One region of the Escherichia sp. B1147 genome, then DNA from elsewhere that is predicted to be linked to it. Evidence: predicted binding sites of a transcription regulator. Region 1 holds the regulator's gene; each other region holds the start of a gene.
What was found. Region 1 encodes PhoB, which activates phosphate uptake and scavenging genes when phosphate is short. Its sites were predicted from a motif close to CTGTCATAAAACTGNCNNAT; they were not measured.
Positions count from the first base shown of each region.

Region 1 (3,282 bases):
ATGTCTGTTTTTTATGGCTAAGAGTCTGAGCCTCACGCTCAACGACGCGCAGCATCATCGGCACATCAACCTTCTCATTAAGCAACTGCGTCGGTGCGGCTTCGATTTTCGACAGTGTCAGCAATTGCTTCACCAGCCCTTCCATCCGCTGGGTCTGCTCACGCATGGTGTGCAACGCTTTTTCGCGTACCGCGCCTTCCAGCGGCTGCTCATGCATCATCTCCAGGTAACCCTGTAACACCGTCAATGGCGTGCGTAACTCATGGCTTACGTTGGCAAAAAAGTTGCGCCGCGCCCCTTCCAGTTGATGCATTTGCGTGACGTCACGCGCCACCATCAACAGCTGTTTATGGGTATAAGGCATGACGCGAATTTCCAGATGCCGCCCGGTGTTGAGCACCAGATTGAGCGGGCGAGAAAAATCACGCGTTTTCAGATATTGCGTAAACTCCGGGTAACGCAGCAGGTTAAGGATGTTCTGCCCGTTATCTTCTGGCCAGCGCAGACCAAGAACTTGTTGCGCCAGACCATTACACCAGAAAATACCCCCCTCTTCCGTGGTCAGTACCACTGCATCGGGCAGTGACTCCGCCCCGCTACGAAAGCGTTTAATCAGATTGCCCAGTTCGCGGCGGCGTTTTTTATTACGCAGCTGCATCTGGTGTAAGCCATACAGCAGCGGTTCCCAGCTACCACGCCCCGGTGGCGGGGTCATACTGCGATCCACCCATAGCCACCATGAAAGGCGCAATAAATTCCAGAAATGCCAGATAAGCAGTCCTGTTACCGATGCCAGCAAAAACCAGGGCAGGTAACCAAAAAAAGCACCCAGGATGAAAGCCGGGATGCAGCAAAGTAGCAGCTCCAGCACCAGCCTTTTCCACGACAGCCGTTCCAGCACGTAAGATACTCCAGTTATGAAATTATAAGCCCTGCTCTGCGTCCGAAGAGCAAGGCGTTAAAAGCGGGTTGAAAAACGATATCCTGTACCGCGCACCGTCTGCACCATGCGGTCATGCCCGCCGGGTTCCAGTGCTTTACGCAAGCGGCGAATGTGAACATCGACCGTGCGGTCCTCCACATACACATTGGTTCCCCAGACGTGATTTAACAGCTGCTCGCGGCTGTACACGCGCTCGGGATGCGTCATAAAAAAGTGCAGCAGTTTAAATTCAGTCGGCCCCATCTCCAGTGGTTCTTCGCCCGCCATCACCCGGTGAGATGTCGGGTCCAGACTTAGCCCCTGCATCTCAATCACCTCTTCCACCGCCATAGGCGATATACGGCGCATCACCGCTTTAATCCGCGCCACCAGTTCCTTCGGGGAAAACGGCTTGGTGATATAGTCATCGGCGCCGGTTTCAAGGCCGCGCACGCGATCTTCTTCTTCCCCTCTGGCGGTCAACATCACTACCGGAATATCCCGGGTCATCGACTCACGCTTGAGATGTTTGATGAACTGGATACCGGAGCCTCCGGGTAACATCCAGTCGAGGAGAATTAAATCCGGCCAGGGTTCATTAAGTTGATTCACAGCACTGTCATAATCTTCCGCTTCGACCGGCTGAAAGCCATTTTGCTCGAGCACGAAGCAGACCATTTCGCGAATTGGAGCTTCATCTTCTACGACCAGAATACGTCTCGCCATGATTTGCCCTGTTGTAATAAATAGATTGCGATCGTTAATGCGACGTCATTATGCGTCAGATTTATGACAGATTTATGAAAAGCACGTCGCACATCCCTTCAGGTTATTGATTTCCGTGGCGCAGAAAAAAGCAAATAACATATCTGTTTGGGTATAATCGCGCCCATGCTTTTTCGCCAGGGAATCGTTATGCGCATCCTTCACACCTCAGACTGGCATCTCGGCCAGAACTTCTACAGTAAAAGCCGCGAAGCCGAACATCAGGCTTTTCTTGACTGGCTGCTGGAGACAGCACAAACCCATCAGGTGGATGCGATTATTGTTGCCGGTGATGTTTTCGATACCGGCTCGCCGCCCAGTTACGCCCGTACTTTATATAACCGTTTTGTTGTCAATTTACAGCAAACTGGCTGTCATCTGGTGGTACTGGCGGGAAACCATGACTCGGTAGCCACGCTAAATGAATCGCGCGATATCATGGCGTTCCTCAATACTACCGTGGTCGCCAGCGCCGGACATGCCCCACAAATTTTGCCTCGTCGCGACGGGACGCCGGGCGCGGTGCTATGCCCCGTTCCTTTTTTACGCCCGCGTGACATTATTACCAGCCAGGCGGGGCTTAACGGCATTGAAAAACAACAGCATTTGCTGACAGCGATCACCGACTATTACCAACAAAACTATGCAGATGCCTGCAAACTGCGCGGCGATCAGCCTCTGCCCATCATCGCCACGGGGCATTTAACGACCGTTGGCGCCAGTAAAAGTGACGCTGTGCGTGACATTTATATTGGCACGCTGGACGCTTTCCCGGCACAAAACTTTCCGCCAGCCGACTACATCGCGCTCGGACATATTCACCGCGCACAGATTATTGGCGGCATGGAACATGTACGCTATTGCGGCTCTCCTATCCCACTGAGTTTTGATGAATGTGGCAAAAGTAAATATGTCCATCTGGTGACATTTTCAAACGGCAAATTAGAGAGAGTGGAAAACCTGAACGTACCGGTAACGCAACCGATGGCGGTACTGAAAGGCGATCTGGCGTCAATTACCGAACAGCTTGAACAATGGCGCGATGTGCCACAGGAGCCACCTGTCTGGCTGGATATTGAAATCACTACTGATGAGTATCTGCATGATATTCAGCGCAAAATCCAGGCATTAACCGAATCACTGCCAGTCGAAGTATTGCTGGTACGCCGGAGTCGTGAACAGCGCGAGCGTGTGTTAGCCAACCAACAGCGTGAAACCCTCAGCGAACTTAGCGTCGAAGAAGTTTTCAATCGCCGTCTGGCACTGGAAGAACTGGATGAATCGCAGCATCAACGTCTGCAACATCTTTTCGCCACGACGTTGCAGACCCTCGCCGGAGAACACGAAGCATGAAAATTCTCAGCCTGCGCCTGAAAAACCTGAACTCATTAAAAGGCGAATGGAAGATTGATTTCACCCGCGAGCCGTTCGCCAGCAACGGGCTGTTTGCGATTACCGGCCCGACCGGCGCAGGAAAAACCACGCTGCTGGACGCCATTTGTCTGGCGCTGTATCACGAAACCCCGCGCCTCTCTAACGTTTCGCAATCACAAAATGATCTAATGACCCGCGATACCGCCGAATGTCTGGCGGAA
Region 1 covers NZ_LFHY01000006.1:68,637-71,918, reverse strand. The annotation lists gene phoR (phosphate regulon sensor histidine kinase PhoR) at 1-901, opposite strand, end outside; gene phoB (phosphate response regulator transcription factor PhoB) at 959-1,648, opposite strand; gene sbcD (exonuclease subunit SbcD) at 1,838-3,040, shown strand; gene sbcC (exonuclease subunit SbcC) at 3,037-3,282, shown strand, end outside.

Region 2 (3,282 bases), on a different contig from region 1:
AATAATCATGATGGCGAGGATCACGCCTGCCGCGAGGATACCGATACCAAATGCCGGGCCGGAGAACAGCGCGCCAACAATAGGGATATTCGACATGATATTGCCGACCGGTTCCTGGAAATAGACGGCAAACAGCGGTGCGAAGATAAACAAGCCCCACATGCCGTAAACGATACTTGGAATAGCCGCCAGCAGCTCAATAGCGATACCCAGCGGGCGTTTCAGCCAACCAGGAGCAAGCTCGGTCAGGAACAGGGCGATACCGAAACTCACCGGAACGGCAATCAGCAGCGCGATAAACGAGGTCACCAGCGTACCGTAGATTGGCACCAGTGCCCCGTAGATATCGTTCGGCGCATCCCACTCTTTGGTCCACAGGAATGCCAGACCAAATTTCTGAATGCTCGGCCAGGAGGAGATGATCAGAGAGACAATAATGCCACCCAACATCAATAGCACAATCAGCGCCGCCAGTTTTACCAGCACGCTGAAAATTATGTCGCCCTTTTTACCCGGTGGGTTAAAAGCAGGCTTGGTTGCAGCCATAAGTTACTCTTCAGTTAAACGCGTTTACAAAGTCATTTTGTAATGCCGGATAAGGGGTTAACGCCTTATCCGGCCTGGAGTTTTATTAGTACAGCGGCTTACCGCTACTGTCTTTAATATTGGTCTTCCACGCAGCGCGAACTTGTTCAACTACGCTATCCGGCAGGCTGGCATAATCCAGGTCATTCGCCTGTTTAGCCCCGGTTTTGTACGCCCAGTCGAAGAACTTCAGCACTTCTGCGCCCTGCTCTGGCTTCTTCTGTTCTTTGTGGACCAGAATGAACGTGGTAGAGGTGATAGGCCACGCATCTTCGCCTTTTTGGTTAGTCAGATCCTGAGCGAATGTTTTGCTCCAGTCTGCGCCTTTTGCCGCATTGGCGAAGTTTTCTTCGGTCGGACTAACCGGTTTGCCATCAGCGGAGATCAGTTTGGTGTACGCCAGGTTGTTCTGCTTCGCGTAAGCATATTCAACGTAACCAATTGCACCCGGTAGACGCTGAACGAACGCGGCGATACCGTCGTTACCTTTACCGCCCAGACCGATCGGCCATTTTACGGTAGAGCCAGTACCAACGTTGTTTTTCCACTCTTCGTTCACTTTCGCCAGGTAGCTGGTGAAGACGAAGGAAGTCCCGGAGCCATCTGCGCGGCGCACTACGGCGATGTTCTGTGAAGGCAGTTTCAGACCCGGGTTCAGTTTGGTGATGGCTTCATCATCCCACTTTTTAATTTTGCCCAGGTAGATGTCGCCGAGGGTTTTACCATCCAGCACCAGTTCGCCAGACTTCAGCCCTGGAATGTTAACCGCCAGCACCACGCCGCCAATTACGGTCGGGAACTGGAACAGACCTTCCTGAGCCAGTTTTTCGTCAGACAGCGGCGCGTCAGAAGCACCGAAATCAACGGTATTGGCGATGATCTGTTTTACGCCACCGGAAGAACCGATACCCTGGTAGTTAACTTTATTACCGGTTTCTTTCTGGTAAGTGTCAGCCCATTTGGCATACACCGGCGCAGGGAAGGTTGCACCTGCGCCTGTCAGGCTTGCTTCTGCAAATACAGAGAAAGCGCTCATCGATAAGGTCGCGGCGACAACAGTTGCGACGGTGGTACGCATAACTTTCATAATGTCTCCTGGGAGGATTCATAAAGCATTGTTTGTTGGCTACGAGAAGCAAAATAGGACAAACAGGTGACAGTTATATGTAAGGAATATGACAGTTTTATGACAAATCAGAGTTATTATTTAACTATTTGATTTATTTGAAGAAGAAAAAGAAAAGCGATGTCATCGTTTTGTCATGTCGAATGAAAATATGCAAGCAAAAATGCGTAAAATGACAACGGTGTGAGGAGCACCGCTGTCAGTTCGGTTAGCGAACAATCTCAATTGTTATGGTTGCAGTCGCGGTAAATGTTCCTGGCGCAGGGCGAGCTCCAGTGAGGCTTGCAGGTGCGGCAGAAAAAGTGACGTTGCCAGCTTTCTCGCCATAGACGGTTGTTTTGCCCATATCTGTCGACAATTCGCCTCCGTTTACTTTGATTTCCTTATTATTTTTATCGTAGATTTTTACCCCCACGTTGGGGTTTGACGTTACAACCATTGAGTTATCGGTACTGGATTCTGTAGCATAAAATGATGTGGTGATATCGTCTGTATTCAGTAATCCTAAGTTTTCACACTCAATAGTGACGGTTTTAGTGATTTTATGCGTTGTTACCGCACTCCCGGCAACAGATGAAAAATCTGCGGCTGGTATGTCTTCAAAATCAAAATAAATCGGCTGCAAACTATTAATCTCACAGCTTTGCGGCGCCGTGATATCACCACGAATGTAAACATCGGCCATCGGTTGAGAATAGTCAACAGGTGTATCACGACTTATAGTACCATACAAGGACACAATTCGTGTTTCAGGTATAACTATTTTTCCTGCAAATGTTTTTTTGATATAAAAATATATTTGTGCTGTAGCACCACTGGAAACATTTAAAGGGGAAGTACGACTGCAATCATAGCTGGTAGAAGGCCGATTAGCCTGATATTCAAAAGGCGCATTAACCATTCCAACTCCGAGAATATCTATTGCAATGCCCACATCGAGATTAGGATTAAGATTATAATAATTCAAACTTGAATGAACACCAGCGTAGCTTAAGGCATCATTTATTCTGGCCGTATAGTAAATATAGGGATATCGACCTATGTTCCCTGTATCACAATGGCAGTGACCAGGATAAGAGGCACCATTGGTCACTCTGGTATTAAATATCGATCCAACCTTATTCTGGTTCGCTGTAATAAGATAGCCTGAAAAATTAAGCGTACTATGGAAAACCCCATTATCTGAAGTACAAATACCTTTAGGCGCAGCTAGTATTGTGCTACTAAAAGAGATAATAAGAACCGCCAGCCACCATCGTATAATATTCTTGTTCATAAAAATCCTTTTAATGACATGTCACACCTTGCTCAATTAATCCACTTTCACTTGCAGGTGATGAGAGGGTGTAATCGAAGGTACATTTTGTGGTCGCGTTTTCGCCCCAGGATAATGTCACCAGTCCCTTTTCAGGAAGACCGGAGAGATAAAGCTCGCCATGTTCTCCCACAATCCCTGAATCTGCAGAGGACGCATTTTGTACTGATGCAATCGCGCCAAATGGCACTGGCTTACCTTTTACATTAATGACTCTGAATAAAACGCGGTAACCCACATGCGTAACAAACTCGGC
Region 2 covers NZ_LFHY01000004.1:33,801-37,082, reverse strand. The annotation lists gene pstC (phosphate ABC transporter permease PstC) at 1-546, opposite strand, end outside; gene pstS (phosphate ABC transporter substrate-binding protein PstS) at 632-1,672, opposite strand; gene A9180_RS02610 (fimbrial protein) at 1,920-2,987, opposite strand; gene lpfC-O113 (long polar fimbrial usher protein LpfC-O113) at 2,998-3,282, opposite strand, start outside.
Region 2: a site for PhoB is predicted at 1,759-1,778, ahead of pstS (phosphate ABC transporter substrate-binding protein PstS). Genes of this name have one in related genera too.

Region 3 (3,282 bases), on a different contig from region 1:
AGAAACGGCTGCCGCGCACGATGTACTCCACCAGCGCCGCAAAGAACAGCGACACCAGCAAACCGCTGACGGTGACAAAGGTGCTGAATTTTATCGTCGTCCAGAAGGAGTCGAGATAGTAGCTGTCATGAAACAACGTGACAAAGTTATCCAGACCGACGAACTGGCTGGAGAAACCAAACGGATCGACGCTTTGTAGCGAGTACCACAACGCTTCGCCCGCAGGCCAGATAAAAAAGATAACGGTGATGATGAGCTGCGGCGCGACCAGCAAATAAGGCAGCCAGCGCGAGCGGAACACCGGACGGGATGATGACATTACGGTTAATTCCTGAACTGTGCCGGATGCGCTTCGCTTATCCGGCCTACACGCGATGCCAGGTTGGATAAGCGAAGCGCATCCGACATTTCACTGGTTAAGACTTCGTCGATTTCTCAAAGCGGCGCAGTAACTGATTCCCACGCTCAACGGCGGTATCCAGCGCCTGCTGCGGTGTCTTCTTACCGGTCCACACGCTCTCCAGCTCTTCATCCACAATCACGCGGATCTGCGGCATGTTGCCCAGACGCAGCCCCTTGGTGAACGGCAACGGCGGCTTGTTCAGCATCTGACGCGTCGCGGTATCCGCCCCTGGGTTTTTCTCATAAAAGCCCTGCTCACGGGTCAGGTCATAAGCCGCTTTGGTGATTGGCAGATAACCGGTTTTCTGATGCCACTCGGCAGCGTTTTCTGGCTTCGCGAGGAAGTCGAGAAACTTCGCCACGCCGGTGTAAGTTTCTTTATCTTTGCCTTGCATCACCCACAGGCTGGCCCCGCCGATAATGGCGTTTTGCGGCGCATCTTTCGCGTCCGCGTCGTAAGGCATCATGCCAACACCGTAGTTAAATTTGGCGTATTCGCGAATATTGGCAAGAGAACCGGAAGAGGCGGTCGTCATCGCGCAATCACCGTTATAGAACTTCTCGGTGGATTCATCCTTACGCCCGACGTAGCTGAAATCGCCCTTCTTGTTCATCTCTTCGAGCATAGCGATGTGTTTCACCTGCTCCGGCTTGTTGAACTCAAGCACTGCGTCTGTGCCGTCAAAACCGTTGTTTTTGCTGGCAAACGGCAGACCGTTCCAGGCGCTAAAGTTTTCCAGTTGGATCCAGCCCTGCCAGCCGCTGGCGTAGCCGCACTTCATGCCGGAGGCTTTCAGTTTTGCGGCATAGTCAGCCAGATCCTGCCAGGTTTTCGGCGGCTGTTCCGGGTCTAACCCCGCTTTCTTGAAGGCGTCTTTGTTGTAATAGAGAACGGGAGTCGAGCTGTTGAACGGCTGGGAGAGTAAGTGTCCGGTTTTGCTGTCGGAGTAGTAACCTGAAACCGTCGGCACAAACTGCGATTCGTCGAAGTTAATCCCCGCCTCTTTAAACACGTCATATACCGGTTTAATGGCTTTCGACGCCATCATGGTGGCGGTGCCAACTTCATAAACCTGCAAAATAGCCGGAGCGTTACCGGTACGAAATGCGGCGATCCCCGCACTTAAATTCTGTTCGTAGTTGCCTTTATAGGTCGGTACGATTTTGTAATCCGGGTTTTCGGCGTTAAAACGTTGAGCCAGAGAATCAACCTCTTTACCCAGTTCCCCTTCCATAGAATGCCAGAACGGAATGGTCGTCACTGCCTGTGCATTCCCCATTAACGCCAGTCCGAGCGCCAGTGCTGAAGCTGTATAATGTAACGGTTTCATCGTTTATCTCTCTTGTTGTACCGAATGCGCGAATTCACGCGTTTTATGCTCGCGGGGTAACATGACATGCTCGAATTACAGAAAAATAACTTTTTTGTTACATTTGTAAGATAGTAAGGTGTCAGAAAGATGACAAGGCAGTGACGGTGCGGGTGAGGGAAAATGGGAGATGGGACACGGATAATGCTACGTTGGGAAAAATTAATGCGCCAGAAGTTATCTGGCGCAGCACTTACTGAACAACACTCTGCTTCAGCCGTTCATTGGCGGTCTTAATCCATTCCCGGTGGTGCTTACGATAATGCGGTCTTGAGCGTTTAGCCGTATCAACCACGGCAACATACTGCTCATTGGCTTCACGCAGCCGATTAATTTTTGCCAGCATTTCCGCATAGTAAATACGCGCCTGCGGGCCGGGGTAATAAGAAACCAACACTTCAAACTCGCTTTGTGCATCCGCATATTTTTCCTGGGCGGCTAAGGTTCTGGCAAATAACAAATGCCCATCAGCCGACTGAAAATCGGGGTTATAACGCATCACATCTTCCAGCGTCTGCTGGCAGGCGGCGAACTCCTGAATGGCAAACTGCGCCTGCGCCAGGCTTAACATCATTGCCGCTTCATGGACGAATATCCCGCTTAACGCCTGCTGATAATGGGGAACGGCTTCATGGTAACGCCCGAGGCGCGCCAGTTCGTTGGCAAGCTGGTAGTGATTTTGATTAGTCTCGGCAATCGCCAGCTCTTCGGTTAATTTGTGCAGGTGGCGTTCCGGGTTGATTTTGTCCTGCAGGCGCATCAGCAAAGTACGCCCATGACGGTCAGCGCCCGTTTCAGGCAGCATCACCATGACGAAATACGCCACGCAGCCAATCACCGGAAAACAGAAGATGATAAAAATCCAGTATCGCTCTTGTCCGGAGCGATAAGCGTGAATACAGCAAAGCAGTTCAAGCATGACGACAACGGCATAATGCATGTGAGAAAACCTTTCCGTGGCAAATAAGTGGTCTGGTTTTAATCCTCCTGGTCAGTTGAAACAAGTCTGTATACGGACGAAGTACATTGATTGCCCGCTACCGGATTTAACGGCTATCCCCCGGAGTAAGAGCGAATAAAAACGATGGCATATCCCACCACCAGTACGCTTGCACCAATGAGTAAGTTTATTTTTTTGTCGGCTAACCATAAGGCAACAAAAGGGAAAATAAACAACCCAAACCCTCGCAAAGGCTCGAATGATATACCAACCCAGCCAGCATACATCCAGGCACTAAAATAGACGATCAGCGTGCTACACGATTTATCGTTTTCGTCTGAAGAACTCCATCGCAAAACAACCGCACAGCAAAATAGCTTTAAAACGACCGTTAAGAAATCCATTATGAGCCAGCTAATATTCCATTATCGGGATTAAACCATACTCCTGGCCGTCACTGAATCCAACTCAAGCGCCGTTTTTTCATTGGCCCGGTGATCTTTATGCCACCGGGCTGATGACAATTTACCCGCCTAAATACGCACTTCTCACCGCTTCGTTCGCCAGTAG
Region 3 covers NZ_LFHY01000008.1:117,359-120,640, forward strand. The annotation lists gene ugpA (sn-glycerol-3-phosphate ABC transporter permease UgpA) at 1-319, opposite strand, end outside; gene ugpB (sn-glycerol-3-phosphate ABC transporter substrate-binding protein UgpB) at 417-1,733, opposite strand; gene A9180_RS07880 (tetratricopeptide repeat protein) at 1,966-2,712, opposite strand; gene livF (high-affinity branched-chain amino acid ABC transporter ATP-binding protein LivF) at 3,238-3,282, opposite strand, start outside.
Region 3: a site for PhoB is predicted at 1,850-1,869, ahead of ugpB (sn-glycerol-3-phosphate ABC transporter substrate-binding protein UgpB). Genes of this name have one in related genera too.